3 regions of the Rahnella sp. ChDrAdgB13 genome follow, and region 2 is predicted to be linked to each of the others. Evidence: predicted binding sites of a transcription regulator. Region 2 holds the regulator's gene; each other region holds the start of a gene.

What was found. Region 2 encodes PurR, which represses purine synthesis genes. Its sites were predicted from a motif close to CANGCAAACGTTTGCNTG; they were not measured.
Region 1: a site for PurR is predicted at 5,827-5,844, ahead of purT (formate-dependent phosphoribosylglycinamide formyltransferase). Genes of this name have one in related genera too.
Region 3: a site for PurR is predicted at 4,818-4,835, ahead of purL (phosphoribosylformylglycinamidine synthase). Genes of this name have one in related genera too.

The regions. Positions count from the first base shown of each region.
Region 1 is NZ_JAEMGT010000065.1:2,538-12,885, forward strand. It holds gene J8X26_RS16810 (EAL domain-containing protein) at 1-193, opposite strand, end outside; gene J8X26_RS16815 (L-serine ammonia-lyase) at 649-2,013, opposite strand; gene J8X26_RS16820 (CoA pyrophosphatase) at 2,182-2,784, opposite strand; gene pabB (aminodeoxychorismate synthase component 1) at 2,781-4,154, opposite strand; gene J8X26_RS16830 (YoaH family protein) at 4,315-4,494, shown strand; gene purT (formate-dependent phosphoribosylglycinamide formyltransferase) at 4,578-5,756, opposite strand; gene dbpA (ATP-dependent RNA helicase DbpA) at 6,016-7,398, shown strand; gene yebF (protein YebF) at 7,561-7,926, shown strand; gene J8X26_RS16850 (S9 family peptidase) at 8,056-10,095, shown strand.
Region 2 is NZ_JAEMGT010000054.1:434-10,781, forward strand. It holds gene J8X26_RS15160 (MATE family efflux transporter) at 1-1,244, opposite strand, end outside; gene J8X26_RS15165 (riboflavin synthase subunit alpha) at 1,499-2,152, shown strand; gene cfa (cyclopropane fatty acyl phospholipid synthase) at 2,262-3,413, opposite strand; gene punC (purine nucleoside transporter PunC) at 3,774-4,985, opposite strand; gene punR (DNA-binding transcriptional activator PunR) at 5,122-6,027, shown strand; gene purR (HTH-type transcriptional repressor PurR) at 6,064-7,089, opposite strand; gene J8X26_RS28050 (YnhF family membrane protein) at 7,423-7,512, shown strand; gene J8X26_RS15195 (C40 family peptidase) at 7,677-8,579, opposite strand; gene J8X26_RS15200 (Grx4 family monothiol glutaredoxin) at 9,043-9,384, shown strand; gene rnt (ribonuclease T) at 9,497-10,180, opposite strand; gene gloA (lactoylglutathione lyase) at 10,317-10,348, opposite strand, start outside.
Region 3 is NZ_JAEMGT010000001.1:24,425-34,772, reverse strand. It holds gene pagP (lipid IV(A) palmitoyltransferase PagP) at 1-485, opposite strand, end outside; gene purL (phosphoribosylformylglycinamidine synthase) at 831-4,724, opposite strand; gene mltF (membrane-bound lytic murein transglycosylase MltF) at 5,000-6,460, shown strand; gene tadA (tRNA adenosine(34) deaminase TadA) at 6,482-6,994, opposite strand; gene yfhb (phosphatidylglycerophosphatase C) at 7,146-7,784, opposite strand; gene J8X26_RS00150 (PTS transporter subunit EIIC) at 7,789-9,150, opposite strand; gene murQ (N-acetylmuramic acid 6-phosphate etherase) at 9,172-10,077, opposite strand; gene J8X26_RS00140 (MurR/RpiR family transcriptional regulator) at 10,220-10,348, shown strand, end outside.

The sequences.
Region 1 (10,348 bases), on a different contig from region 2:
ACGCAGGTTCAAGTAATTTCTCCAATTTTTCAACGGTGTGGATAGCCACGCGTTGTTGATCTTCTGCGATGACCTGAGCTTGTTCGTAAATGCGAATGCCAAGAGTCAGAAGCAATGTACATATCCCCATTGCGCAGGCAAGCGCAATGCGATAGTAACGATACTTCGCAAGACCGGTCTGGGAGAACAGCATCGTTCTAATCCTTTTATCCCGTGTTAAATGCAGGCTCAAAATTATTATTATTAAAGGTTTACCGATGCGTAACAGCCGTGTTGTTATTATTGATAGTAGCTGTAAATCGCCGGACGCTCTCCCTGAGTTATGGAAAACTCCCTAATTTTCCCGGCAAAAATCAAAGAAAATCCGTATCGGTGACGTTGTCACGTATGTTTTTCTGTACATTTTTTGCATGTATCTTCAGTGTATAGAGAGGTTCTCTGAACGGGAAAATCAGGCGGAAATCAGCATGCCGTACCTGCAGGGTATAATGCAAGTGTCACTACCATTATGTATTGATAATACAACAGGTTGTTGTTAGCGAAGGTTTTATTGCTACCGGCTCCCACCGGAGTGGTATTTCCTGCGGCAAGCGGGCCAAAAATGATGCAACCCGCCAGCCGCCTGGAGACGAAAAATCCTGCAAATGATTAGTCGCACTGAACCTTAATGGCTAAACCGCCGCGGGACGTTTCGCGGTACTTCGAGTTCATATCTTTGCCCGTTTCGTACATGGTCTCGATCACTTTATCCAGCGAAACGCGTGGCTCACTGGTCCGGCGCAAGGCCATGCGTGCGGCGTTGATGGCTTTTACGGAAGCAATCGCGTTACGTTCGATGCACGGAACCTGAACCTGCCCGGCAACCGGGTCGCAGGTTAAGCCCAGATTGTGTTCCATGCCAATTTCCGCTGCCACGCACACCTGCTCCGGGCTGCCGCCCAGCAGTTCTGTCAGGCCCGCCGCGGCCATAGAACAGGCCACGCCGACTTCGCCCTGACAGCCGACTTCCGCACCCGAAATCGACGCATTCATCTTGTAAAGAATGCCAATCGCGCCGGAGGTCAGGAAATAACGCAGGTAAATATCCGGGCTGACTGACTGAATAAACTGGTCATAATACGCCAGCACCGCCGGAACAATCCCGCAGGCGCCGTTCGTCGGCGCCGTCACCACACGCCCGCCGGCCGCATTTTCTTCGTTCACGGCCAGGGCAAACATGTTCACCCAGTCGATCACGTTCATCGGGTCATTAGACAGTTTATCGTTGGACACCAGCATTCTGCGCAAGGCAGACGCTCGACGCGGAACGCGAAGCGGGCCAGGCAGAACGCCTTCCGTATTCAGGCCACGGTCGATACAGGCCTGCATGGTGTGCCAGATTTTCTCGAAATACTGTTCGATGTCCTGTTTGCTGTGCTGGGCGAGCTCATTTTTCATCATCAAACCTGACAACGAAAGGCCGGTTTCCTTGCATTTGGCCAGCATTTCGCTGGCGGAATTGAAGCTGTAAGGGACCGTCACTTCATCAAGCACCGGCTGACCGAAATGCTCGTCATCGACAATAAAACCCCCACCGACGGAGTAGTAGGTTTTGCTGTAAATCATTTTGTCGCCCGCAAAGGCATGAATTTGCATCGCATTTTCATGGCGCGGTAAATTCTCACCGCGAAACACCATGCCGGTGTCACGGGGGAAATCGACTTCATGCTGAGTTTCACCCAGCGGCAGGCGCTGACGCTGCTCAACGTCGCGAATAAAATGGGGAATGCCGTCGATGTCGACGGTATCTGGCTGGTTACCCGCCAGACCTAAAATAATGGCGATATCTGTGTGGTGGCCCTTGCCTGTGAGAGACAGGGAACCAAAAACGTCCACGGCGACACGCGTAACGGCAGGCATCATGCCCTTTTCGAGCAGGTCATCAGCGAACTGTTTCCCGGCTTTCATCGGGCCCAAAGTATGGGAACTGGAAGGGCCAATCCCGACCTTGAACATGTCGAAAACGCTAATCACGTCGAATACTCCTGTAATGAATTACGGCAGGGAACGGGATCCCTGACAGCCACAACTCAACTTGTGGCTCAATCTATAGTTTAAAAGGCCTGAGGGGCAAAAGTTTCATTTTTCGCATGAAATAAACTTATTTGATGCAAAAGTGTGATCGGAATGTAATCAGCGGGCTCAGGCTTCAACCTGCCGGGCGAGCTGGCGGATGATCGCCGCCGTGAGTCCCCAGACAAATTGCTGCTGATACCAGGATAAATACACCCGGTGATGGATGCCTCTGCGATGAATATCCAGAGTGTGATAGCGGGCAAGATCAAACGCTTCCTGCAAGGGCATTTCAAACAGCTCGGCGACTTCATCCTCAGCCGGATGGAACGTAACATCGACCGGCAACAGCCCGACAACCGGCGTCACCTGGAAACCGCTGCTGCTGTCCTGCGGTGAAAGCGTGCCTAAAACGTGTACCTGTTCCGGCTCAATGGCGACTTCTTCCTGAGCTTCCCGCAGCGCGGTGGCAATAATTGAGGTATCCGTTGCATCGGCTGCGCCGCCGGGAAAGGCGACCTGACCGGGGTGTTTGCGCAGCTGATCGGAACGGCGCGTCAGTAAGATTGTCGGCTCTTTCCGGCAGATAATCGGAATTAAGACGGCGGCGTGACGGGTTCCGCGCAATGCGGGGGCAGGCATACGCGGTTGCTGCAACTGAAAACGCAGGATGAAATCTTCCACCGCGGGGGAAAAAGTCTGCACGGGTGCGTGTTGTTCCAGCAAAGTCACGGCTGAACGTCTCCTAACTGAGGCAGTATGCGGGCAATTTTATCGAACGTTTCCTGATATTCTGCCTGTTCCTGGCTGTCGGCCACAATCCCGCCGCCTGCCCAGCAGTAAATTTTCCCTTTCGCCGTCAGCAGCGTGCGGATGGTGATATTACTGTCCATCGTGCCGCAGCAACTGATGTATGCAATGCTGCCGCAGTAACCGTTGCGTCGCTGTGGCTCAAGCTCTTCGATGATTTCCATTGCGCGGACTTTCGGTGCACCGGTAATTGAGCCGCCAGGAAAACAGGCGCGCAGCAACGCACTGGCGTGGCACGCTTCCGGCAGTTCTGCGGTGATGGTACTTACAAGATGATGAACCGCAGGGAAAGGCTCGACTTTGAATAATTCGGGAACGCGCACGCTGCCCGGCGTGGCAACGCGGCCAATGTCATTTCGCAATAAATCGACGATCATCAGATTTTCCGCACGATCTTTTTCCGATGCCGCCAGACGCTCAGCCTGACGCACATCTTCTGCGGGATCCTCGCTGCGCGGCAACGTCCCTTTAATCGGGCGCGTCTGGATCTGATGGTCTTTCAGCCAGATGAAGCGTTCAGGCGACAGACTGATCACCGTATTTTCAGCTAAACGCAGAAACGCCGAGAAGGGGGCTCGATTTGCACTATTCAGCTGCAAAAATGCCTGCCACTCGTCGCCGGAATAGTGTGTCGAAAATCGCTGCGCGAGGTTAATCTGATAGCAATCACCACTGTGAATGTATTCCTGAATCTGGCGGAATTTTTCACCGTATGCCCCGCGGCTCATGTTGGACTGCCACGGCGCTTTCAGCCGGAAAGGTTGCGCGGCGGTGGCCTTCTGTTGCGCCAGCCAGTGCAGGCGGACGGAAACGTCATGGTGGCAAATCAGCATCACACGTTGCAGATGGTGATCGGCGATCAGCGCCCAGTCATAAATACCCACCGCCATATCCGGCAGGGCGATGTCCTGTTCTGCCGTGTCGGGCAGTGCCTCAATACGCCGTCCTAAATCATAGCCAAACAACCCGAGCGCGCCGCCCAGAAACGGAAAATCAGGCGAGCTTTCCGCCTGCAAACCGGATGCCGATAGGTATTCCTCCAGCAGGGCAAACGGATCGTCTTTCCGTGACGTCACTTCACCGTTTTGCTCAACCTGCGTGATCTCACCGCGCGTCGTCAGTGTGATCAGCGGATCCGCCACCAGAATATCAAAGCGGTTATGCTGATGCTGCGCAGAGCCGGAATGCAAAAGCATGGCCCACGGCAAAGCTGAGAGCGCAGAAAATTGTTCGGACAGCGCATCGGGATGATAAGGCAAAGTATGAAAATTTACGGAACGGGTGGATTGCATGGCAGGTAAGAGCTTCCGGGCGCAATTAAAACGTATTATAGCGCCGATCCTAACATAGATTCGGCTGCCTGAAAGCAGCACAGGCGATTTGCAGCAATAAGGCGTATACTGTGCAACCCCGCAGCCTGCGGGCCGATTTAACGTACAACAGGAATCTCCCATGCTGACAGGTATGCCTTCATTATCACATTCCGAACAAGAACAGGCCGCCGATCGTATCCGCCAGTTAATGGAAACCGGAATGAGCAGCGGCGAAGCCATTGCAACCGTTGCGGAAGAAATCCGTGAAACGCACAAAGGCGATCGCGTGACCGTTATCTTTGATGACGAAGACGAGTAAATTTCCGCTCTGATAAGCACATATCAGGCATAAAAAACCGGACCCTTTGCGGAGTCCGGTTTTTTTTCATCTTTATTCAGGCATCAGCCTTTAACGGTGACCGCCGCTGCGGCTTGTTTCGCCTGCTCAACCGCGTCTTCAACGTTCTCGGCAATCGCCAGCGCCACGCCCAGACGGCGTTTGCCGCTGATTTCCGGTTTACCGAACAGACGGATCTGATTGAAACCCGTCAGCGCGTTTTCCAGCCCGCTGAAAGAAACGTTGTTGCTGGTCAGTTCCGGCAGGATAACCGCGGAAGCCGACGGGCCGAACTGGCGGATTTTCCCGACCGGCAGACCTAAGAATGCGCGAACGTGCAGGGCGAACTCGGACAGATCCTGAGAAATCAGTGTGACCATTCCGGTATCGTGCGGACGCGGTGACACTTCGCTGAAAATCACTTCATCGCCACAGACAAACAGCTCAACGCCAAACAGCCCTTTGCCGCCCAGCGCCTTCACCACTTTTTCCGCGATATCTTTCGCGCGCTGCAATGCTAGTTCGGTCATTTGCTGTGGCTGCCAGGATTCACGGTAATCGCCATCTTCCTGACGGTGCCCGATTGGCGCGCAGAAATGAATGCCGTCAATGGCGCTGATAGTCAGCAGCGTAATTTCAAAATCAAACTTCACCAGACCTTCAACAATGACGCGTCCGCCACCGGCACGGCCACCTTGCTGGGCATAATCCCAGGCTGTTTGTAACTGCTCAGCGCTGCGGATGAGGCTCTGGCCTTTACCGGATGAACTCATCACCGGTTTGATGATGCACGGGTAACCGATTGCGTCTACGGCCTGACGGAAAGTCGCTTCGTCGTCAGCAAACTGATACGTCGATGTCGGAAGTTTCAGGGTTTCCGCGGCCAGACGACGGATGCCTTCACGGTTCATGGTCAGACGCGTCGCTTCGGCGCACGGCACCACGTTATGGCCCTGTTTTTCCAGCTCGACCAGCATGCTGGTGGCAATAGCTTCAATTTCCGGCACGATAAAATCAGGGCGTTCGTTTTCAATAACGGCTTTCAGCGCATCGCCATCGAGCATGTTAATAACATGGCTGCGGTGAGCGACCTGCATGGCGGGTGCATCCGCGTAGCGATCGACAGCGATCACTTCCAGACCCAGGCGCTGACATTCGATCGCCACTTCCTTACCCAGCTCGCCAGAGCCTAACAACATGACGCGGGTGGCGCCGGTGCGCAGTGCAGTACCAATGGTTAACATAGCTTCGTACCCAGATCTTTGATGAAGGAAAGTAAGAATTTCGGGCCGCAGTATATCTGAAATTATCGGGGACGAAAACGATTGCGCAGTGTGTTTGAAAAATTCCCTGCATATGTCAGAAGGGGATTTACAGGATTTTTTAAGCCGGTTTTCTGCTGTTTAAGGCAGTCTGCGGGCGTCTCTGTTATCATTTAGCAAACCATGGCGCCAGATCTTCTGCCGCTGCCCCGATTTTTGCCTCACATAAAGAGTTATCGCCTTGAGCACGCATTCCTTTTCTGTCCTGACATTGCCCGCTGAGCAACTTTCCAACCTGAATGAACTGGGTTACACCGAAATGACCCCGATTCAGGAAGCCTCTTTGCCCGCTATCCTGCAAGGTCAGGACGTCCGCGCCAAAGCCAAAACCGGCAGTGGTAAAACAGCCGCTTTCGGCATTGGTTTGCTGAACAGCATCACCGTTTCACAGTTTGTGGCGCAGGCGCTGGTGCTTTGTCCGACGCGCGAACTGGCCGATCAGGTCAGTAAAGAATTACGTCGTCTGGCGCGTTTTACCCAGAACATCAAAATCCTGACCCTTTGCGGTGGCCAGTCAATCGGCCCTCAGAACGAATCGCTGGTCCGTCAGCCACACATCGTGGTCGGCACGCCGGGCCGTATTCAGGAACACCTGCGCAAAGGCACGCTGAAGCTGGATGATCTGAAAGTGCTGGTACTCGATGAAGCCGACCGCATGCTGGACATGGGTTTTAGTGAAGATATCGAAGATGTGGTCAGCTATACGCCGCAAACCCGCCAGACGCTGCTGTTCTCCGCGACGTATCCGGACGGCATTGAACGCATCAGCTCCAAATTCCAGCGCGAACCGCTGAAAGTGGAAATTGAAGGCGAAGATGATGTGGCAGACATCAAGCAGGTGTTTATCGAAGCGGATAAACATCAGCGTTTATCCCTGCTGGCGGCGGTGTTGTACCAGCATCAGCCGACATCGTGCGTGGTGTTCTGCAATACCAAGCGTGACTGCCAGGAAGTGTGTGACGCGCTGGCGGCCAAAGGGATCAGTGCGCTGGCGCTGAACGGCGACCTCGAGCAGCGTGACCGTGACCGTGTACTGGTGCGTTTCTCCAATGGCAGCTGCCGTGTGCTGGTCGCAACCGACGTTGCGGCGCGCGGGCTGGACATCAAACAGTTAGGTCTGGTCATCAACTATGAACTGTCTTTCGACCCGGAAGTTCACGTTCACCGTGTAGGCCGTACAGGGCGTGCGGGAACCAGCGGTCTGGCGGTCAGTCTGGTGACTCCGCAGGAAATGCCACGCGTAACGGCGCTGGAAGATTACACCCGTCAGCGGTTCACCTGGCAACCTGCCGCGCAGGCGCTGGCGGCAACGCCGGTGGCGCTGGATGCTGAAATGGCCACGCTGTGTATCGACGGTGGTCGTAAAGCCAAAATCCGTCCCGGCGATATTCTCGGCGCGCTGACCGGCGATGCCGGGCTGACCGCGGCAGAAGTCGGTAAAATTGATATGTTCCCGATCCACGCTTACGTTGCTATCCGTCAGAAGAGTGCGAAGAAAGCCCTGCAACGCCTGCTGGAAGGGAAAATCAAAGGCAAAAACTGCAAAGCGATTATTTTGCGCTAAAAGAGTTATATCGCGTTTTGCATTGTTCGTCTGATTGTTAATGTTGTGTTATTGGCTTGTTGATGATTATATTGTCTGACACAAGTGATGACCTTTCGGTTTGTATGGTTATTGTTCCGGCAAGGTCAGCGTAATAAAAGACAAAGACTGGGAAGACGAACGATGAAAAAGATAATCTTGAGCGCGGTAATGGCAGTCGCAGGAATGAGCGGTCTGGTCCAGACTGCTCAGGCCGATGAGCCTGAAGTGAGAACGGCGACGGTCACACCTTGCGCGAATGCGACGAAAGATGAACTCGCGGCGCTGGTGAAACGCGATTTTCTGCAAAACCGCATTCCGCGCTGGGATGCTGATAAAAAAGCGCTCGGCACCTCAACGCCGGTTGCATGGGTTGATGCCGGCAGCATCACCGGTGATAACAAGAAATGGGATATCCCGCTGAAAGTCCGCGGTGATCATGCCGACAAGACCTACGACGTCACGCTTAACTGCCAGCTCGGTGAAATCAGTTACAGCACGCCGGTCTGAGTTTTTCCCCTGCGCCCGCAACCCCTGACGGGCGCACATTCCCGCTAATTCCCGCACATTCCGTCTCTTGGTTTCCCCGTCTAAACCTGTCACTCTTGTCACACCATAAAGAGGACAAAGAGATCCGAGATGATGACACCTCCAAAGGCTGAAAAACGCCCGCAAACACTGAGCGTACACGGGGATGACCGTGTCGATAATTACTACTGGCTGCGTGACGATGACCGCGCCGATCCTCAGGTTCTGGCGTATCTGACGGCAGAAAACGAATACACCGATCAGGCGATGCTGCCGCATCAGGCGCTGCGTGAAACGCTTTACGGGGAAATGGTCGCGCGCATTGCGCAGCAGGATCACTCCGTTCCTTACGTCAAACACGGCTACCGTTATCAGACCCGCTACGAGCCGGGCAACGAATACGCAATTTATCTGCGTCAGCCCGCCGCCGAACATGAACAATGGCAGACGCTGATCGACGGAAATGAACGTGCCAGCGATGGCGAGTTTTATACGCTGGGCGGCTTAGACATTAGCCCGGACAATAAACTCATGGCCGTGGCCGAAGATTTCCTGTCCCGCCGCCAGTACGACATTCGCATTAAAAATCTGGATGATGAAACCTGGACTGACGATCTGCTGAAAAACACTTCCGGCAGCAGCGAATGGGCAAACGATTCTCAGACGCTGTATTACGTTCGTAAGCATAAGAAAACGTTGCTGCCGTATCAGGTTTACCGCCACGTCGTCGGCACAGATCCGAAAACGGACAAACTGGTTTACGAAGAAAAAGACGACACGTTTTACGTCGGGCTGGATAAAACCACCTCAGAAAAATACATCCTGATCCACCTCGACAGCACCACGACGTCCGAGATCCTGCTGCTGGATGCCGATGATCCGCAGGCGACGCCGAAAGTGTTCCTGTCGCGCCGTAAAGATCATGAATACGCGCTCGATCATTATCTGGACCACTTCTATATCCGTTCGAACAAAGACGGTAAAAACTTTGGTCTCTATAAAAGTGTAAACGCCACCGAGCCGCAGTGGCAGACGCTGATCGCACCGCGCATTGAAGTCATGCTCGAAGGTTTTAGTTTGTTCCGCGACTGGCTGGTGGTAGAAGAACGCCATCAGGGGCTGACGCAGCTACGCCAGATCCACTGGACCAGCGGTGAGGAAAAATCACTGGCATTTGATGACCCTACGTATACCACCTGGTTGGCGTACAACCCGGAACCGGATACGTCGTTGCTGCGTTACGGCTACTCGTCGATGACCATGCCAAGTTCGCTCTTTGAGCTGGATCTCGACACGCATGACCGTACGTTGCTCAAACAGCAGGAAGTGAAAGATTTTGATGCGACGAATTACCGCAGCGAACGCGTCTGGGTCACAGCGCGCGACGGCGTGAAAGTCCCGGTTTCACTGGTTTACCGCCGTGAATTGTTCAAGCCAAACACAAATCCGTTACTGGTTTACGGCTACGGCTCTTACGGCAGCAGCATGGATCCGGCTTTCAGCGGCAGCCGCCTGAGCCTTCTCGACAGAGGCTTTGTTTTCGCACTGGCCCATATCCGTGGCGGCGCAGAACTGGGCCAGCAATGGTATGACGATGGCAAACTGTTTAACAAACTCAACACGTTCCACGATTTCATCGATGTAACAAAAGAACTGGTGGCTGAAGGTTACGGCGATGCAGGGCAGGTTTACGCGATGGGCGGCAGCGCCGGTGGTTTGCTGATGGGCGCGGTAATTAATCAGGCTCCAGATTTATTCCACGGCATCGTTGCACAGGTTCCTTTTGTCGACGTTGTCACCACCATGCTCGATGAGTCAATTCCGCTGACGACCGGCGAGTATGACGAGTGGGGTAATCCTAACGACAAAGCGTATTACGACTATATGTTGCAATACAGCCCGTATGATCAGGTGCGTGCGCAGGCTTATCCGCACATGCTGGTGACTACCGGTTTGCATGATTCACAGGTGCAATACTGGGAACCGGCGAAGTGGGTTGCGAAACTGCGTGATGTCAAAACTGACGACAATCAGCTGCTGATGCACACGGATATGGATTCCGGCCACGGAGGTAAATCTGGGCGCTTCAAGGCTTACGAAGATATCGCGCTGGAATATGCCTTTGTTCTGTCGCTGGCAGCGAAAAAATAACAGGTTCCCCCCGAAATAATTCAAGTCGCAGGAAGGCGGCAAGTGAGCGCAGCTAACGCATCTGCGGCTTGAAGTATGAGGGGGAATAAAAAAACCCGCGTTCAGCGGGTTTATTCTACGAAGGAACTTTATCAGGCAGCTGCTTTCTTGGCTTTTTTCTCAGCCTTCTTCTCAGCAGGGGTCTTCAGTGGCTTTTTCTTCGCATTTTTTTTGCTATCCATTCCTTTACTCATAATCGCCTCTCTTTAAAGCT
Region 2 (10,348 bases):
TGCGGCACCAGCAGATCAGTCAGCCCGAGCACATAGCCCACCGGCAATCCCAGCACCCAATACGCGACAAACGTAATATAGAAGATCGAACGCGTATCTTTATATCCGCGCAGTACGCCGCTGCCGATCACCTGAATTGCATCTGAAATCTGGAACAGTGCGGCAAATATCAGCAGGTGAGACGCAAGCGTCACCACTTCGACATTGTCATTATAAAGTGACGCGATATGTTCACGGAAAATGATGGCGGCCATGCTTGTACAACAGGCCATCATAATGCCGGTCAGAATACTGGTGTAAGCCGCCACTTTGGCGCCTTCTACCGAAGATTCACCGAGCCGCGAGCCAACGCGGATCGTCGCAGCAACGCCCAGCGAAAGGGGGATCACAAACATCAGTGAGCCAACATTAAGTGCGATCTGATGGCTGGCGACGGCCACGATGCCTAGCGGTGAAACCAGCAGAGCGACAATCGCAAACAGCGTCACTTCAAAGAACAGCGCCAGCGCAATTGGCATCCCGAGCTGAATCAGACGGCGCAGCGTCGGCCAGTCAGGTTTTGCAAAGCGGGAAGGGGCAACGATATCGCGCATCGTATAATTGCGGCGCACGTAAAATCGCATCATGAAGAACATGACCCAGTAAACCGTGCCGGTTGCCACACCACAACCCACGCCGCCGAGGGCCGGCGCGCCAAATTTCCCGTAGATGAAAATGTAGTTAACGGGAATATTCACCAGCAGCCCGATAAACCCGAAGACCATACCGGGTTTCGTTTTTGACAAGCCTTCGCACTGATCGCGCAATACCTGAAAGAATAAATAACCCGGCGCACCCCACATGATGGCGTGCAAATATCCGACAGCTTTTTCTCTCAGTTCAGGATCGATGTTGTGCATCAGGCCGATGAGATGATCACATTGGGACAAGACGACAATGATCAGCACGGAAACGCCTGAAGCCAGCCAGAATCCCTGCTGGATCTGATGGCCGATTTTTTCGCGGCGACCGGCGCCGTTCAGATGAGCAACCGTGGGCGTCAGTGAAAGTAATAAACCATGGCCGAATAGAATCGCGGGCAGCCAGATGGAGGTGCCGACGGCAACCGCAGCCATATCGGTGGCACTGACTGAACCGGCCATAATGGTATCGACAACGCCCATGGCGGTCTGAGCGACCTGCGCAAGGATGACCGGGATCGCAAGCGCCAACAATACCCGCGCCTCTGCAAGGTACTTCTGCACTGATACACCTTTTTTGTTGATTATATTGAATAAAAAACGCCACGCGTGAAGGCATTTAAGAGCGGAAAATAGCCAGAAGATTGTACATCTTCAATATTTTTAAGCAAACAATGCTGTTAATGACCGGTTAAATAATGAAATCCGTCAATACCAGACTATTTTTGTCCGCAGAGATTTGGCTTTCATTTAATTCTGCGGCAAACTGACCTTAGCGTCGTCTTAATACAGCAGATTTAAACATTGAGGAATAGGCTATGTTTACCGGAATAGTTCAGGGAACCGGAACGGTCGTGTCCATTGACGAAAAACCGAATTTCCGTACCCATGTAGTGCGCCTGCCTGAGGATATGCTTGATAACCTCCAGTTGGGGGCTTCTGTCGCGCACAACGGTTGTTGTCTGACTGTCACAGAAGTGAAGGGGGATTTAGTCAGTTTCGATCTGATGAAAGAAACCCTGCGTCTGACCAATCTCGGCGATCTGAATGTTGGCGATCAGGTCAATCTGGAGCGCGCTGCGCGTTTTAATGACGAAATTGGCGGGCATTTAATGTCCGGACATATTATTTGTACTGCCGAAGTGGCGAAGATTCTGACGTCAGAAAATAACCGTCAAATCTGGTTCCGCATGCCGCATGAAGATTTAATGAAATATGTTTTACATAAAGGGTATATCGGGATTGATGGTATCAGCCTGACCATCGGGGAGGTGACCCGCACCCGTTTTTGTGTGCATTTAATTCCTGAAACGCTGCAAAGAACCACGCTGGGCACTAAGCGTCTCGGGGATAAAATTAATATTGAAATTGATCCGCAAACGCAGGCCATCGTTGATACGGTTGAACGTGTGCTGGCCAGTCGCGAAGCCGCAATCGCCACTGCGCAGGCGATGAACGAAAAGGCTGAATAATCATTTTCAGCACGCGCGTTAACAAGAACCAAAAAGAAAAACCAAAAAGAAAACCGGACATGAACGTCCGGTTTTTTGCTTTTAAAGCGTGGTAAAAGAATTCTGCGAATTAGCGCGGCACGCGCATCCCGCCATCCACACCTTCAGGGCTGAACACAACTTGCCAGAGCTGAATATCACGGGCTCTGAAAGCACCTGCACAGGCATTCAGATAATAGGTGAACATCCGGTGAAAGCGGTCGCCGTAACGCTCTGCCAGTTCAGGCCAGTGTTTCTGGAAACGTTCATTCCAGGCCATCAGAGTACGATCATAATCTGCGCCGATATTGTGCCAGTCTTCCATCACAAATAATGATTCGCTGTTTCGAGCAATTTGCTGGACAGACGGCAGGCAGCCGTTTGGAAAGATATATTTATCTATCCACGGATCGACACTCAGATCTGTTTTGTTAGAACCGATGGTGTGCAGCAGGAAAATGCCGTCAGGTTTGATGTTACGTCGGGCGACATTAAAGTAGGTCTCATAATTTTTGGGGCCCACATGTTCGAACATACCGACGGAAACAACACGGTCGAACTGATCGTTAAGATCGCGGTAATCCTGTAGCAAAATGGTGACGTCCAGGCCTTCGCAGCGTTTCTGGGCCAGCTTTTGTTGCTCGGCAGAAATCGTAACGCCAACTACGCTGACGCCATAATTGCGGGCTGCAAACTCAGATAATCCACCCCAGCCGCAGCCGATATCGAGCAAACGCTGGCCCGGTTTCAGTTGCAGTTTATCGCAGATCATTTTGAGTTTAGCTTCCTGCGCTTCTTCAAGCGTCGTGGCATCTTTCCAGTAGCCGCAGGAATATTGCATATACGGGTCGAGCATCAGGGTAAATAAATCATTACCCAAATCGTAATGTTCTTTCCCGACGATCCACGCCCGTTTACGGGACTGCAGATTGGTGAGGCGTGCTGCTGCGATACGTAGTGTGTCTTTAAAATGGTGGGGGAGTTTATTTTCCAAACCGGCACGGAGAACGCGCTGGAAAAATATATCAAGGCGCTCGCATTCCCACCAACCATCCATATAACTTTCACCCAGACCCAAAGAACCTTCCTGTAAAACACGCTTGAAGAAGTCAGTGTTTTTTACTTTAAGGTCGAAAGGGCGATTACCGTTAACCTGGATGTCTGCCGTAGCCAGCATTTCACTGACTATCCGATACCACTGATTGTCCTGAATGCTTTGGTCTTCTATACACGATGAACTCATAGCTTCTCCATCACTTTCTCTTCTGACTTATTAACCTGCCGGGAAAAGCAAAGGCTATTTTTGCAGGTCTTTATGAGAACAGACGACTTGCGCCACGTCCGATATTCGACACCAACAGAGGAAATTAGAAGAACGCCTGCACACAAAATGTGGGCAGGAAAATCATCCTTGAAAAACGAACCAGAATAAATAGTGTGACGCGAACCTCGCGCCGATGCTAACTATGTAATAAAAGTATTGTAAAAATGCTATTTTATTGGGTTCAGTTGAGTATAGGCTCGCTGGCTGGCATTCTCAATAGTTAATCACTACGAATGTAAATGTCCATTAAGTGATTGTTACGTAAAGTCATTATCACTATTAGTTTGCATTCCGTGCCTGCTGTTTCTGCACCGGTTCCTGTTCACCGGATTGCACTTCTTCCTGACGCAGTGACAGCCAGCGGCCTAAAACTACCAACAGTAGTGTAGACAGCATCGTGGTGACTGTCGCCATGAGTGGTTGCACAATAAATGCGGAAACCAGCAAACTCGCGAGGAAACATAGACCCAACTGCAGTGTATTTTGCAACGCCGCGGCCTTACCTGTATTAGCAGGAAATGGCATTAATGCATTTGCGACGACAATGGGATAAATCGCGCCATTCACCAAAGCCATCAGGCAGAACGGAATTAACAGACTCACCAGACTCGCATCAGTAAATATAGCCACGCCGAACAAACCCGCCACACTGACGCCATAACCTGCCAGCAGCCACGGCAGGATCTTATTCCCATCCGTTTTGCTGATCAGCACACGACACCCAAAACCGCCCAGAAGGAAAGCAATGGTCTGTGGAACATAGCTCAGGCCAATCACACCCGGCGAATACCCCATGTCGCTGAGAATAAACGGGGAACCAGTCAGCCACGCGAAAAAGCCGGCAGAGCAGGCGGCATAAATCATCACGTTACCGCTGTAAACCCGGGAAGCGAGAAGTTTCGCGAAACCGGTTTTATCAGCAGGAGCATGAACCTCTGGCGCATTTTCGCGCAGTGTGGACGTGGTGATAAGCAAGATAACGGCTACGGCGGTCAGCAGAACGAAAATCGCTTCCCAGTCAAAATGGTTGAGAACCCAGGCGCCCAGCAAAGGTGCCAGAGCAGGGGAAAGCGCAACCAGTGGCATGATGCTGGCAAAGGTTTTTTTAGCAACATCGGCAGAAAAGCGATCTACCACCAGCGCCTGCCAGGTGACGGCGGCGGCACAGACGCCGACAGCTTGCAGGAAACGCAGCGCCAGCAGGGCGCGGACATTCTCAACCCATAGCACGCCCAGACAACCGACGACAAAGAGCGCTAAGCCAATCAGCAATACCGGCTTGCGGCCAATCTTGTCGGACAACGGCCCCCACAACAGCTGACCGATGGCAAAGCCGCCAAGGAAAATACTCAGGCTGGCGCTGATCATGCCCGGGCTGGTCATCAGGCTGCTTTGCATCGCGCTGAAGGCCGGAAGGTACATATCGGTCGCTAAAAAGCCAAGCATGCTCAGCCCGGCAAGATAGAGCATAAATCCAAGTGAGGGTTTCATTATTGTCTCTTTAATTTATTTATTGCAGATGATTTGACGCGGAAATCGTATCGGATGCGGAGTTTAACGCTTTGATAACAGGCTTGTGAAACGCTAATATTTGCAATCTGCTATCAAAAATATTGAAGGCTAAACGATGTGGTCAGAATATGCACTTGAAGTGGTCGATGCCGTCGCCCGAACAGGCAGTTTTAGCGCTGCCGCGCAGGACTTGCACCGGGTTCCTTCTGCCATCAGCTACACCGTTCGCCAGCTTGAACAATGGCTGGCCGTTCCGTTGTTTGAACGCAGACATCGCGACGTTATTCTGACTCCTGCCGGTAAAGTTTTTGTCGACGAAGCGCGGGTTCTGACAAAAAAAATGATAGCGACCCGCCGCCAGTGTCAGCAGGTCGCCAATGGCTGGCGCGGAGAATTACGGGTGGCCGTTGACCGTATCGTTAAACCTGCGCGGACACGGCGGCTGGTGCTGGATTTCTATCGCCATTTCCCTGATACCGAACTCATCATTCATTCGGAAGTCTTTAACGGTGTCTGGGACGCGCTGGTCGACGGGCGGGCGGATGTCGCCATCGGCGCGACGCGGGCGATCCCCGTCGGTGGACGGTTCAATTTCCGCGATATGGGTTTTATGGACTGGCATTGTGTGGTTAGCGCGCAACATCCGCTGGCCCAGACGCAGGGAATACTGAGTGACGATCAGTTACGGCCTTATCCGGCGCTTTGCCTGGAAGATACATCGCGGACATTGCCGAAACGCGATACCTGGACGCTGGATAACCAGCGGCGGCTGGTGGTTCCCGACTGGACGTGTGCATTGGAATGTCTGAACGAAGGTTTATGTGTTGGCATGATGCCGGTTCACCGCGTGACACCCTGGATTGAACAGCAAAAATTACAGGTACTGTCGCTGGAAAATACCTTTCCGGACAGCCCGTGCTGCCTGACGTGGGATCAGAGCAATCCGTCGCCTTCGCTGGCCTGGCTGCTTGAATACATGGGAGACACGGAAACGATGAACCGGGAATGGTTGCGCGACTGAGAAAAAAACGCCTGCGGGACAGGCGTTTATTGAAAGTTAACGGCGGTAATCGCGGTACGGGCCGTCGGCTACGGAACGGCGCTCAACCAGTTTGGGATGCACTTCAATAGTCTGCGACTCTTCGCGTTTGCTGATAATTCTGTCCAGCAGCATGGTAAAGGCCATTTCGCCCAGACGTTCTTTTGGCTGATGAACTGTCGTCAGTGCCGGTGAGAAATAGCGCGCGTTACGCACGTTATCATAGCCAATCACGGAAATATCCTGCGGTACGCGCAGGCCCAGTTCATCGGCGGCACAGATTGCCCCCATCGCCATCACGTCACCGCCACAGAATACAGCCGTCGGGCGGTTTTTCTGCATCAGAATTTTGTGCATGGCCTGATAGCCCGATTCCGGCTCAAAGTCGCCCTGAACGACCCATTCTTCACGAAGAGGAATATTGGCTTCCGTCAGTGCTTTCACAAAGCCCTGGAAACGGCCGCCGCCGGTGTTTCGCGCCAGTTGCCCAGGGATCACGCCGATATCGCGATGACCGCGTTCAATCAGATAACGTCCGGCCATATAGCCGCCTTCAAACGCGTTATCGATAATGCTGTCGGTGAAATTCTTACGCGCTTCGCCCCAGTCCATCACAACCATCGGGATAGAGCGGTATTCTTCAAGCATATTCAGCAATTCGTCCGGATACTCCGCGCACATCACAAGTAAACCGTCGACGCGTTTTTGCGCCAGCATTTGCAGGTAGGCCTGTTGCTTCTCCAGATTATTGTGTGAGTTACACAAAATCAGCGTATAGCCTTTTGAGAAACAGCTGTTCTCCACGGCCTCAATCACTTCGGCGAAGTAGGGCGCTTCACTGGACGTTGCCAGCAGACCGATCGTTTTGGTGTTATTGACCTTCAGGCTGCGTGCCACAGCGCTGGGAGAATAGTGCAACTCTTTGATTGCAAGGAGAACCGCGGCTCGGGTTTCTTCGGCGACGAAACGGGTTTTATTGATGACGTGCGACACGGTTGTGGTGGAAACGCCAGCGCGCTTTGCGACATCTTTAATCGTTGCCATGTAAAAAATGACTCCTGTGCTCACGTGTTTCAGCACGTTAGCATTATGTTAATCGTTTGCTTGCGTGGATTTAACTGCTGACTTCGAAAAGGGCAGTGAAATCGTTGGGTGGATTCTTCAGAGTGAGGCGTGAAATGCTCTCGGGTGAAATCGACCGGCACACAGGCGTGGTAACCGACAATTTTCACTTATAATGCAGGAAAGTGGAAGTAAAATTGTCATGAACCTGGTGTCATTCAGCACAAGATTTTCAATGCGAATTATGAGAAAATGCGTTGGCACACATTCAGTGTGGCTATACGAACGCCACAATTTGATCCGTAAGGGGGTTTAATGGACAGCAACCTGAAATTTTCTTTGATCACTACGGTCTGCGCTTTGCTCGTGATTATTGCTTTCAGTTTCACCGCAGTGATGAACTGATTTGCGCGAAAGCCGCAATAAAAAGGGCGATTACCTATAACAGGAATCGCCCTTTTCAATTTTACGCAGTCACCCATTCCGCCGATACTCTTCCCTGCAGAAACTCTTCGTTAAATGCTATTCAATGGCTGATTAGCGAAACTTCAGACTTAACGAATTGTTTATTATCGGATCGTCTTAGGGGTCATTACCCGTCGTGCGCCTACATAATGATCTTGCCAGTAATCGTCACCCAGTGAGGTGATCTTAATGTCTTCGCCGGTGCGCGGTGACTGGATAAACTTCCCGTTTCCTACGTAAACACCGACATGGTCTGCGGCGCCGCGGTTATTAATCCGGAAGAAAACCAGATCGCCGGATTCTAATTCACCCCGTTTGACCGGGGCCGCATCGCGCAAGTGGTACATTTCATTCGCTGTGCGGGGCATTTTAATACGGATCAAATCTTTGTATGCGTAGTAAACCAGTCCGCTGCAATCGAAACCTGTATTCGGTGACGTTCCGCCCCAGCGGTAAGGTTTGCCGACCTGGTGCATCAGCTTGGTCATCGCGGTTTGTTGTGCGTGCTGATAACGTTTCTTGTGTGTTGCGCTGAGCGTTATCGGTTTACTGTCTTCTTCACGTAACTTTTTGCCTTTGCGGTGGCGGCCATACGCTTCTTTTTTACTGGCCTTTTCACTGCTGTTTTTAGCGAGAGAGCGGGTTTTCGTTTCCTTCCCTGCTTTCGCCTCGGCCCGGGTTGTCTTGAGTGTTTTTTCTTTTTTACTCTCGGCCCGCGTCTTTTTTACTGTTTTTTCAGAAGACGTCTTTCGCTTAACCAGTTCGGTACTTTTGACTTTCTTCTTCGAATTTTTTTCCTGAGTTTTAGGTTCTGAAACCGGCGCGACTTTGGTTTTCTTGCTGGTTTTCGCGGCTGCCGTTTTTCGCTTTCGGCGTTCTTCCGGCGTGACCTGGTTAACATGACTCTTTCGCTGGTCGGCAGCGACACGAGTCTGTGGCGACGCATGAGCCATATTCAGAAACAGCTGGGTAAAGAGCAGCACAAAAAGCGTGAACAGTAAGCGCATAGCTTCGTTACCATGAGTGGTAGGGTTAAACATCAGGGATGTCAGAGTATTGCCTAAAAGAACGAGACAAAACAGCACGAATTGCCTCGATTCTAGATCATATTGTGAGAAAAAGTTAATAGCTTTTTTTATGTCGAAATAACCGCCATTTTTAGTCAAAAAAATAACCACTTTTCATCATGTTATTATTTAAGTTAAAGAATGGGATTTTGCAAATCTGACATTATCGTGGAACGGCAAAAATGTTATTCTCGATGAATCTTTAAATATGTGAACCTGAACGCAAGCGCAAAAGATTGTTTAGCGAAATGCCAGTATTGAGAAAGACCCCACAAAAATTGGCGTTTTTATCTGGTGGCAGCCATCGTTACAATAGAAAGCATTGTGATTGCACACCGTCTCTGTGTGCTGCGCGTGAAGAGTAATGACCGTGACAGCCTGTACCGGCTTGAGGAAGCAAGAAATGACCACTCCAACGATTGAAAAAATTCAGAAGCAAGTTTCTGAAAACCCGATTCTGCTGTACATGAAAGGTTCTCCAAAACTGCCAAGCTGCGGTTTTTCAGCACAGGCTGTTCAGGCGCTGTCTGCGTGTGGCGAGCGTTTCGCTTACGTTGATATCCTGCAGAACCCGGATATCCGTGCTGAGATGCCAAAATTTGCTAACTGGCCAACGTTCCCGCAGCTGTGGGTTGATGGTGAGCTGGTTGGCGGTTGCGACATCGTGGTTGAGATGTTCCAGCGCGGTGAACTGCAACAGCTGATCAAAGAAACGGCTGAGAAATACAAATCCTCTGAAGAGTAATTCAGGGCGATTCAGAAATACCGTCAGCCTGACCCGGGGTTACCGGTAAAAAAAGAGCGACATTATGTCGCTCTTTTTATTTGTCATTTCGACTGCATGAAAGCCGCGAAAATTATTGCTGATTTTCTTCCGGTGCTTCTTCCACTTCGTTTTCATCCGCAGACAGTGCCAGCGGCCAGCCGCCGAGGCGTTTCCAGCGATTCACCAGCTCGCAAAACAGTTCTGCTGTGCGTTCAGTGTCGTACAGGGCGGAATGCGCCTGACTGCTGTCAAACACGATACCGGCGCTGATACAGGCCTTCGCCAGCACGGTTTGCCCGAGCACCAGCCCGCTTAACGCGGCGGTATCAAAGGTGGCAAACGGATGGAAAGGATTGCGTTTTAGCCCCGCACGTTCGGCGGCGGCCATCAGGAAACTGTGGTCAAAATTGGCGTTATGCGCCACGATAATCGCCCTGTTACAGTTCTGTTCTTTCATCCCTTTACGGATAACTTTGAAAATCTCGTGCAGCGCTTCGTATTCACTGACCGCACCACGCAACGGGTTGGTCGGATCAATACCGTTGAAAGCCAGCGCTTCCGGCACCAGCACCGAGCCTTCGAAAGGCTCAACGTGGAAGTGTACGGTTTCGTCGCTTTGCAGCCAGCCGTCCTCATCCATTTTCAGCGTGATCGCGGCAATTTCCAGCAGGGCATCAGTTTTGGCATTAAATCCGGCGGTTTCCACATCAATCACCACGGGATAAAAACCACGAAAACGACCTTTCAGGGCGTTAATGTCACTATTCTCGGCCATTAGCTTCTTAATCTTCATCGAATTCAGCGCGCATTATGACAAATTTTGTCACCCGTTACAGGGGCACGGAGAAATTGGCAATAAAAAAGGGCGCATCAGCGCCCCTGTCAGTGGTTAAGGCCATTATTGCAAAGGATTAATTTCCCAGACCCTGACCGGCATGTTTGG
Region 3 (10,348 bases), on a different contig from region 2:
TGGAATGTCACCCGCGAATATCCGGCAGACACCAGCGGTAACACCATAGGGAAAGGCACGTAATCATAGTTGTCACGTGCAGAGATGGCAGCAATGTATCCGGCTCCCAGGCGAAATTCCTGATCGCTGAAAGGCTGCCATATCTTTTCATATCCATATCCGGCAACGGGTTCCCAATGATTAAAGGAATCTTTAAACGCCATGGCATAAAGCGCGTGCCAGTTTCCTTTATCGTCATAACGTGAAACGCCGTAACCGCCTCCCCACGGATGTTCATTATATCCGTCAATTTGTTTTTTACTGTGCGTGTGACGATTATGGCGGGTTAATACCGGAATAAAGAGATCTTGCTGTTGAGGTTTATTCCAGGTTTCAGCGATATTATTTTTAAATGAAGACCACAGCCCGTCATTATTTTCTTGTGAAGACATTTCCTGCTGCTGATAATTAGCAACATTTTCCTGCGCCTGTCCATTAATTGACATTAATAATGTACACGTCAAAAGTGAATAAGAGAGTATTGCGCGAGAATTCGCGGAGATTATATTTTCCATTGGCGTAAATGCCCTGTTGAGTTGACCAGGGCATTATATGGCGCTTAACATATATAAATATTTAATAATATATTCAGTAAATATAAACTACTGAGACCCAGATATGCTATTTCATTGTAAAACAGCCGGTTACAAATTTACCCAGCGGCCGTTTTTGACATATCTTCTTACACTCACGAAATTAATATCATGATTAGTTTATTTTTTGATATTCAGACATAAAAAAATCCGCAGGCTTTCGCACTACGGATTTTTATTACTGAAGCTTTTTAATGATTAGCCCAGCTGTTTACGCGCGTTGCGGAACATGCGCATCCACGGGCTGTCTTCACCCCACTCTTCCGGGTGCCATGAGTTGCTGACGGTGCGGAAGACACGCTCAGGGTGCGGCATCATGACGGTGACGCGGCCTGAGAGGTTAGTGACTGCGGTGATACCGTTCGGAGAACCGTTAGGGTTGGCCGGATAGTTTTCAGTCGCCTGACCGTTGTTGTCGACAAAACGCAGCGCCACCAGATTGCTGTGTTCGATCTGTGCCAGATGCGCAGCATCACGCACTTCCACATGGCCTTCGCCATGGGAAACGGCGATTGGCATACGTGAACCGGCCATGCCCTGCATGAACATTGACGGGCTGGCGGTCACTTCTACCAGGCTGAAACGCGCTTCAAAGCGATCAGACAGGTTGCGCACAAAGCGCGGCCAGTGTTCAGCGCCCGGGATCAGTTCTTTCAGATTCGACATCATCTGGCAACCGTTACACACGCCCAGCGCCAGAGTCTGCGGACGGTGGAAGAATTCAGCGAACTCTTCACGCACGCGGTCGTTGAACAGGACAGACTTCGCCCAGCCTTCGCCCGCGCCCAGCACGTCACCGTAAGAGAAACCGCCGCACGCAACCAGCGTATGGAAGTCCTGCAAATCACGACGACCGGCCAGCAAATCGCTCATATGCACGTCAACCGCATCGAAACCGGCGCGATGGAAAGCCGCCGCCATTTCAACGTGGGAGTTAACGCCCTGCTCACGCAGCACGGCCACTTTCGGACGCGCACCTTTCACAATATAAGGCGCAGCCACATCTTCGTCCGGCGCGAAATTCAGTTTCACGTTCAGGCCAGGATCAAGATCGCTGGTTTTGGCCTGATGTTCCTGATCGGCACATTCGGGGTTATCGCGCAGGCGCTGCATCTGCCAGGTGGTTTCTGCCCACCAGGTACGCAACGTGGTGCGGCTTTCGCTGTACACCGGCTTATCGTCCTGCGTGATGATGAAGCGGTCACCGGTTTCAACAGTACCGAGGTAATGCGTGCAGTCAGCCAGCCCAAACTGTGCCAGCGTATGTTCGACGGCTTCACGGTCAGAAGCGCGAACCTGAATCACTGCACCCAGTTCTTCGTTAAACAGCGCCGCCAGAGAATCGTTGCCCAGAGCGGCGATATCCGCCGTCAGGCCGCAGTGACCGGCAAAGGCCATTTCCGCCAGCGTGACCAGCAAACCACCGTCGGAACGGTCATGGTAGGCCAGCAGTTTCTGTTCAGAAACCAGCGCCTGCATGGCGTTGAAGAAGCCACCTAGCAGTTCAGCACTGCGCACATCCGCTGGCGTGTTGCCGAGCTGACGATAAACCTGCGCCAGCGCCGTCGCGCCCAGTGCGTTGTGACCGGCACCCAGATCCACCAGCAGCAATGCGGTGTCGCCTTTATCGGTGCGCAGTTGCGGCGTCACGGTATGACGCACGTCTTCGACGCGGGCAAATGCCGTGATGACCAGAGACAACGGTGACGTCATCTCGCGTTGTTCGTTGCCTTCCTGCCAGCGGGTTTTCATCGACATGGAGTCTTTGCCCACCGGAATGGTGATACCCAGTGCCGGGCAAAGCTCTTCGCCCACCGCTTTCACCGCGGCATACAAACCGGCATCTTCGCCCGGGTGGCCGGCCGCAGACATCCAGTTAGCAGAAAGCTTAACGCGTTTCAGGCTGCCGATTTCGACCGCGGCCAGGTTCGTCAGTGCTTCACCGACGGCCATGCGGCCGGAAGCGGCAAAGTCCAGCAAGGCGATTGGCGCACGTTCGCCCAGAGACATCGCTTCACCGTGATAGCTGTCGAGGCTGGCGGTAGTGACCGCGCAGTCAGCCACCGGGATCTGCCACGGTCCCACCATCTGATCGCGTGCAACCATACCGGTCACGGTGCGGTCGCCGATGGTGATCAGGAAGGTTTTCTCCGCCACAGCAGGCAGATGCAGCACGCGGTTTACCGCTTCGGCAATCTGAATATTTTCGCCGTTGAGATCATCTCCCTTCGCTTTGAGCGTGGTGACGTCACGGGTCATTTTCGGGGTTTTACCCAGCAGTACGTCCAGCGGCATATCAATCGGCTGGTTATCGAAATGGCTGTCTTCAAGAGACAGATGCATTTCTTCTGTGGCTTCACCGATCACCGCGTACGGTGCGCGCTCGCGTTTACAGATCGCATCGAACTGCGCCAGCTGAGCCGGTGCAACCGCCATGACGTAACGTTCCTGCGATTCGTTACACCAGACTTCCAGCGGGCTCATGCCCGGTTCGTCGTTCAGGATGTCACGCAGCTGGAAGCGGCCGCCGCGGTTGCCGTCGCTGACCAGTTCCGGCATCGCGTTGGATAAACCGCCAGCGCCCACGTCATGGATAAACAGAATCGGGTTAGCTTCACCGAGCTGCCAGCAGCGGTCGATCACTTCCTGGCAACGGCGTTCCATTTCCGGGTTGTCGCGCTGTACGGAAGCAAAATCCAGATCCGCGTCAGACTGGCCGGAGGCCATTGAAGAAGCCGCACCGCCGCCCAGACCGATATTCATCGCCGGGCCGCCGAGCACAATCAGTTTCGCGCCAACGGTGATTTCACCTTTCTGCACGTGATCAGCACGGATGTTGCCGATACCGCCCGCCAGCATGATCGGTTTGTGATAACCGCGCAGCTCAGGGCCATTGTGGCTGTTGACGTTTTCTTCGTAAGTACGGAAGTATCCCAGCAGCGCCGGACGACCAAATTCGTTGTTGAAGGCTGCGCCGCCCAGCGGGCCATCAGTCATAATATCCAGCGCGGTAACGATACGATCCGGCTTACCGAAATCTTCTTCCCACGGCTGTTCGAAGCCCGGAATACGCAGGTTAGAAACCGAGAAACCGACCAGACCGGCTTTCGGTTTTGCACCGCGACCGGTTGCGCCTTCGTCACGGATTTCGCCGCCGGAACCTGTCGCCGCACCCGGCCACGGAGAGATCGCCGTCGGGTGGTTATGGGTTTCAACCTTCATCAGGATGTGCGCCTGCTCCTGATGGAAATCGTACAGACCGTCTTTCGCATCGGCGTAGAAACGGCCGACCTGCGAACCTTCCATCACGGCAGCGTTATCTTTGTACGCAGAAAGCACGTGATCAGGCGTCTGTTCGAAGGTGTTTTTGATCATCTTGAACAGGGATTTCGGCTGCGTTTCGCCGTCGATAATCCAGTCAGCGTTGAAGATTTTATGGCGACAATGCTCTGAGTTTGCCTGTGCGAACATATACAGTTCGATGTCAGTCGGGTTGCGCCCCAACGACGTAAAGGCCTCCATCAGGTAATCAATTTCGTCCTGCGCCAGCGCCAGACCCAGTTTGGTATTGGCGGTTTCCAGCGCGATACGGCCTTCGCCGAGAATATCGACATGCTGAACCGGTGCAGGCTGTTGCTGCGCGAACAGCGCGCTGGCGTCTTCGAGTTTGCCAAAGACGGTTTCCATCATGCGATCATGCAGCAATGCGCCCAGCTGCGACCATTGTGCTTCGGTCAGTTCAGGAGCCTGAACATAAAACGCCAGACCGCGCTCAAGGCGAAGAACCTGAGATAAACCGCAGTTGTGTGCAATATCAGTCGCCTTGGAAGACCACGGAGAAATGGTGCCAGGACGCGGGGTAACCAGCAGTAAACGACCTGTTGGCGCATGTTCAGCGAGAGAAGGACCGTATTTCAGGAGGCGTTGCAGCTTGGTTTGTTCGTCCGAATTCAGCGGCGCGCTGACATCGGCAAAGTGTACATATTCGGCGTAGATATCATTGACCGGAAGGCGTGCTTCCTGACAGCGGGATAATAATTTGTTAATGCGAAAAGCCGACAAAGCGGGCGAACCACGCAGTATTTCCATAATCACAGATCTCTCGTCTTCGAAGACACTGACCACAGTGCTTCATTGGGCGCAACAGGGGGAAAACGCGGGCTATTATAAAGAAAGCTTGCGGCATACGAAACCGTTTGCGTCGGGAATATTGATATTCACTCATAACCTTATAAATATTGCGGTTAATATGAATAATGTTGCAGACTGCCGTTTTGTTGAGCAAAATGCGTCAGCACTGGGGATATAACCATAGAAACTGCACAGCACATCGTAAAAAAACAAGAGCGCCGCAGCGAGATAACTATTTGACGCGACTAAAAATTAACTATGTTCTGATGGGGATTGCCGCCCTGTTGCTGGCTCTGGCCTTATGGCCTGCCGTTCCGTGGCACAGAGGCGAAGGCGACCAGTTGGATCAGATAAAATCCCGTGGAGAATTGCGCGTAAGCACGCTCAATTCTCCACTGACTTTTATGGACTCCCCGGAAGGAAATCTCGGCTTCGATTACGAACTGGCTAAACGCTTCGCAGATTATCTGGGCGTAAAGCTGGTGGTGAATCAGCACACCACGATCGAGTCCATGTTCGACGATCTGGACAACAACAAAACCGACATGCTGGCTTCCGGGCTGGTGTATAACAATGCGCGCCTGAAAAACTACCGTGCCGGGCCGGAATACTATTCCGTTTCTCAGCAACTGGTTTACCGGCAGGGAGCCGCGCGCCCGAAAAGTTTTGCGGATGTAAAAGGTACGCTGGTGGTTTCCGCCGGCAGTGCGCACATCCTGACGCTGGAAGCTGCCGCCAAAAAATACCCCAATCTGACGTGGACCACGACGGACAAACTTTCGCCGCGCGATCTGTTACAACAGGTTGAGAACGGCAAACTGGATTACACGCTGGGAGATTCCGTCACCATCGCACTGATGCAGCGCGTTTATCCGCGTCTGGCCGTGGCTTTTGATGCCACGGAAGATGAGCCGGTGACCTGGTATTACCGCAAGGAACCGGATGACGACAGCCTTTCTGCGGCGATGCTGGACTTTTTCAGCCAGATTTCCGAAGACGGTACGCTGGAGAAACTTGAGGAGAAATACCTCGGGCACGTCGGCGATTTTGATTATGTCGATACGCGAACTTTCCTGAACGCCATCGACAGTACGCTGCCGGTTTTGCAACCGCTGTTTGAAAAATACGCGGATAAAATTGACTGGCGGCTGCTGGCGGCGATTGCCTATCAGGAATCCCATTGGGATCCGCAGGCAAAATCTCCGACCGGCGTGCGCGGCGTGATGATGCTGACTCGCACCACAGCGGATGGCCTGAATGTCGATGACCGGACCGATGCCGAGCAAAGTATTCGCGGAGGCGCTCTGTATCTGTCGCACCTGATGGATAAGATGCCGGAATCGATTCCCGAAGATGAACGGATCTGGTTTGCGCTGGCAGCATACAACATGGGTTACAGCCACATGCTCGACGCCCGTAAGCTGACGGCGCAGCAAAAAGCCAATCCGGACAGCTGGGCCGATGTGAAGCAGCGTCTGCCGATGCTCAACCAGAAGCGCTATTTCAGCCGCACAACGTATGGCTACGCGCGCGGCACGCAGGCGTACAATTATGTGGAAAACATCCGCCGCTATCAGCTCAGTCTGGTCGGGTATCTGATGGAGAAAGAGAAGCAACAGGCGCAGAAAGCGGCGTTGCAGGCTCAGCTGGGCCAGGGTTATCCGGTCGTGGACGCAAAAGAAGCCCTGGCGCCGTAGCATTTATAGCAACGAGCGGGCTTATTCTTCAGAGGTATTACCGGCTTGCGCAGCGCGCTCTGCCAGCCGCAGCGCCTTTTTCTGGCTGCGGCGTAAACGAAAGAAAGCGCTCAGCTGTTCGGAACATTCTTCCGCTAAGACGCCCGGCAGAATTTCTACTCGATGATTCATGCCCGGATGGCGCAAAACGTCCAGCAGGGAACCGGCGGCACCGGTTTTGGCATCCGCTGCGCCATACACCACGCGACGGATACGGCTGTGGATCATCGCCCCTGCGCACATAACGCAAGGCTCAAGCGTGACGTACAGCGTGGCGTCCAGCAGACGGTAATTTTGTACAGCACTTCCGCCGAGGCGCAGCGCCATAATTTCCGCATGCGCAGTCGGATCATGATGCCCGATAGACCGGTTCCAGCCTTCGCCAATCACCTGATTGTCCAAAACCAGCACAGCGCCCACCGGCACTTCGCCTTCATCCTGCGCTTTCAGCGCCAGATTCATGGCATATCGCATCCAGTGTTCGTGTTCTTTCATTTCTGCAAACCCGTTACATAACTCTGCGTCCGACACTTCAACCTCAATCTCTTTTTAGCGGCCAGCAGTATACCTGCGTCATCCCAATGCAAACAGGCCGGAAACCGGCCTGTTTTAGAATGATAGTTAAGACGAAGGTCCGGCGGCGGAATTATTCCAGTTGCTGGAGTTCGCCCTGCTTGCTGACGCGAAAGCGGTGCTCGCAGAAAAACAGCAGCGGGTTGTCCTGTTTGCTGTCGCTGTAGCCACTGTAAAGTTTCAGCGGAGAACCGATGCGGCGTTCAAGCTGAACCACTTTCTCCTCACCCAGGCAGCGCAGAGGCAGCACCCAGCCGCCTTTACCGCGCGCAATGCGGCTGCCCACCAGACGCACTTTTGGCAGAAACAGCGACGCGTTATACACCTGCTGAACCAGATTTTCCGGCGATCCGGTGATCAGCCACACTTCGGTATCATCACTGTCGAGGTATTCACGCAGCCGCCGCTGTACAACCGGGAACTCCACCACTTTGTGGCGAAACGCGGTGACAAACTGCAATTCCAGCGCTTTAAGCCGGGCTTCGCTGTGACCAAAAGTGATCGACCAAAGCAGCAAACTCATCGGCCAGCGCGCGGCCCGCCCGTGCATCAGTAATCCAATCGCCACCAGCGGCAAGACCGGGATCACCAGAATCAGGTTCTGCGGCATCCGCCGGAGCAAAAACCGCAAAAAACTCCCGAACATGTCCTGCTGGTGCAGTGTTCCATCAAGATCAAAAAACACGACCCGTCGATCAGGCTTCGTACTCAATCCGTTACTCCTCGGGATCGTTGAACCCCATCAGCCAGGTAAAAATAAAACCAGCCAATACCGTAATGACTAAACCGGCGAGATACAACATGACTTTGCCGGAAATAATGGTCAGCGCCAGCGGCAATCCGGAAATACCAAAAGTGATCACCGTCGCGACTTTCCAGTAACAGATTAGCGCACCGCCGACCGCGCCGCCTAAACAGGCACCGATAAAAGGCCGCCCCAGCGGTAATGTCACCCCGAAAATCAGCGGTTCGCCGATACCTAAAATACCGACCGGCAGCGCGCCTTTAATCACTTTTTTCAGCCGCGCATTGCGGGTTTTCATGTATACCGCCATCGCTGCCCCAACCTGCCCGACGCCTGCCATCGCCAGAATAGGCAGTAACGGGTTAGAACCGTGCGCCTGAATCAGTTCAACGTGGATCGGCACAAGCCCCTGATGTAACCCCGACAATACCAGCGGCAGGAAAGCGCCCGCCAGCACTGCGCCAACCAGCAAACCGCCTTTATCTATCGCGATATTAACGCCGTGCGCGATGCCGTCAGAAATGAAACCGCCGATCGGTTGCAGGATGACAATAGCGAGCGTGGCAGTAATCAACGTGGTAATCAGCGGATTCAGGATCAGCTCCACCGATTCCGGCAGTAAATTACGCAGCCGTTTTTCAAGCCAGCACATCAGAGCTACCACTAAAAGCACGGCGATTACCCCGCCACGCCCCGGCTGCAACGTTTCGCCAAACAGCGTAATTTGCGCCAGCGCCGGGCTGGAGAGAATGCCAGCCATTACGCCGCCCATCGCCTGTGAACCGCCGAACACGCGGGCCGCATTCACGCCCACGAGAATATTCATGATGGCGAAAACCGCGCCGCCAAAAATCGCTAACAGCCCGAGAATATTCGGGAAATCCGTGGCAATGGAACCGGCAATATCTGGCCGCTTGAGCAGGTTGATAATGCCCATGATCAGCCCCGACGCGATAAAGGCCGGTATCAGCGGAATAAAGACATCAGCCAGTTTGCGCAGCGCCCCGCTCATCGGCGCGGAGTATTTGGCTTTCGCGCTGGCTTTGTTACGCGCGATATCATTCTGAACCGGCGCATCGGTGGTTCTGAGCAATGTGCGCATGGCATCCACGACTTTCGCCGCCGCACCCGGCCCGACGATAAACTGATGCTGATCGCCCTGCTTAAGGTAGCCTTTAATGCCTTCCAGTGTTTTCAGGCGGGTCAGATCCAGACGCGCGTCGTCATGTACTTCCACACGTACGCGGGTCATGCAGTTTTCCAGTTTACTGATATTTCCTTCGCCGCCGACACCCTGCAAAATCTGTGAAGCCAAGAGATTCGTTTTATCCATCGCCATGCTTTTCTCTCCGTATTATTCCGCCAGAGCAGCGCGCAGGAATCCATTATGGTGACTCAGGCGTGCCTTCGCTTCGGACGCATCAATACCTGCCAGCAGCATCAGGATAGCCGGTTTAACGTCGAAATCGGTTTGCGATAATGCCTGTTCAGCGTCTGCGCGCGAGGCTCCGGTGGCTTCCACCACAATGCGGCAGGCGCGGTCGACGAGCTTCACGTTGGTGGCTTTTACATCGACCATCAGGTTCTGGTAAACCTTGCCGGTTTTGACCATCGCACCGGTCGAAATCATATTCAGCACCAGTTTTTGCGCCGTGCCGGATTTCAGACGGGTCGAACCGGTCAGGGCTTCCGGGCCAACCACCGGTGAAATTTCGATGTTTGCCTCGCGGGCAATCGGGGAATCCGGGTTACAGGAAATGGCGACCGTCGCGCATCCCAGGTCCGTTGCGTAGCGCAGTGCGCCAATCACGTAAGGCGTGCGGCCGCTGGCAGCAAGCCCGACGACGGTATCTTTGTCCGTAAGGTTGAGGTTTTTTAAATCTTCAACGCCCAGCGTTTCGCTGTCTTCCGCACCTTCCACGGCTTTCAGCATCGCGCCAGGGCCGCCGGCAATCAGCCCGACGACCATCCCGTGCGGCACGCCAAAAGTCGGCGGACATTCAGATGCATCGAGAACGCCGAGGCGGCCACTGGTTCCGGCACCGAGATAAATCAACCGGCCACCGGCTTTAAAAGAGGCCGCCGCGCTGTCTACCGCTTTCGCAATTTCCGGTAAAACTTTCTGAATCGCTTCCGGCACTTTACGATCCTGCTGGTTGAAGCAGGTCACCAGCTCAAGCGTGGACATCTCATCCAGATTCATGGTTTCCGGGTTACGTGTTTCTGAAACAAGGGTTCCCAGGTTAGCGTTATGACTCATGATGTTCTCCTGAATATTTAATTCAAATTAGTTACGTGATATTTGAATATTTTATTCATCATTGCGAGGAATATTTGCTATTTTAGATTACATAATCCGTAAAACGTGATGTCAGTATTCAGAGAGGCTGGGAAAAACCACCATGAGCTGCATGATCCGCATCCGCCAGCTTTACCCGACACTGGCACAAAATGACCGAAAACTGGCTGACTTTTTACTGGCGCAGCCGGAACAGGCGCGCCATCTAAGTTCACAAAAACTGGCTGAAATG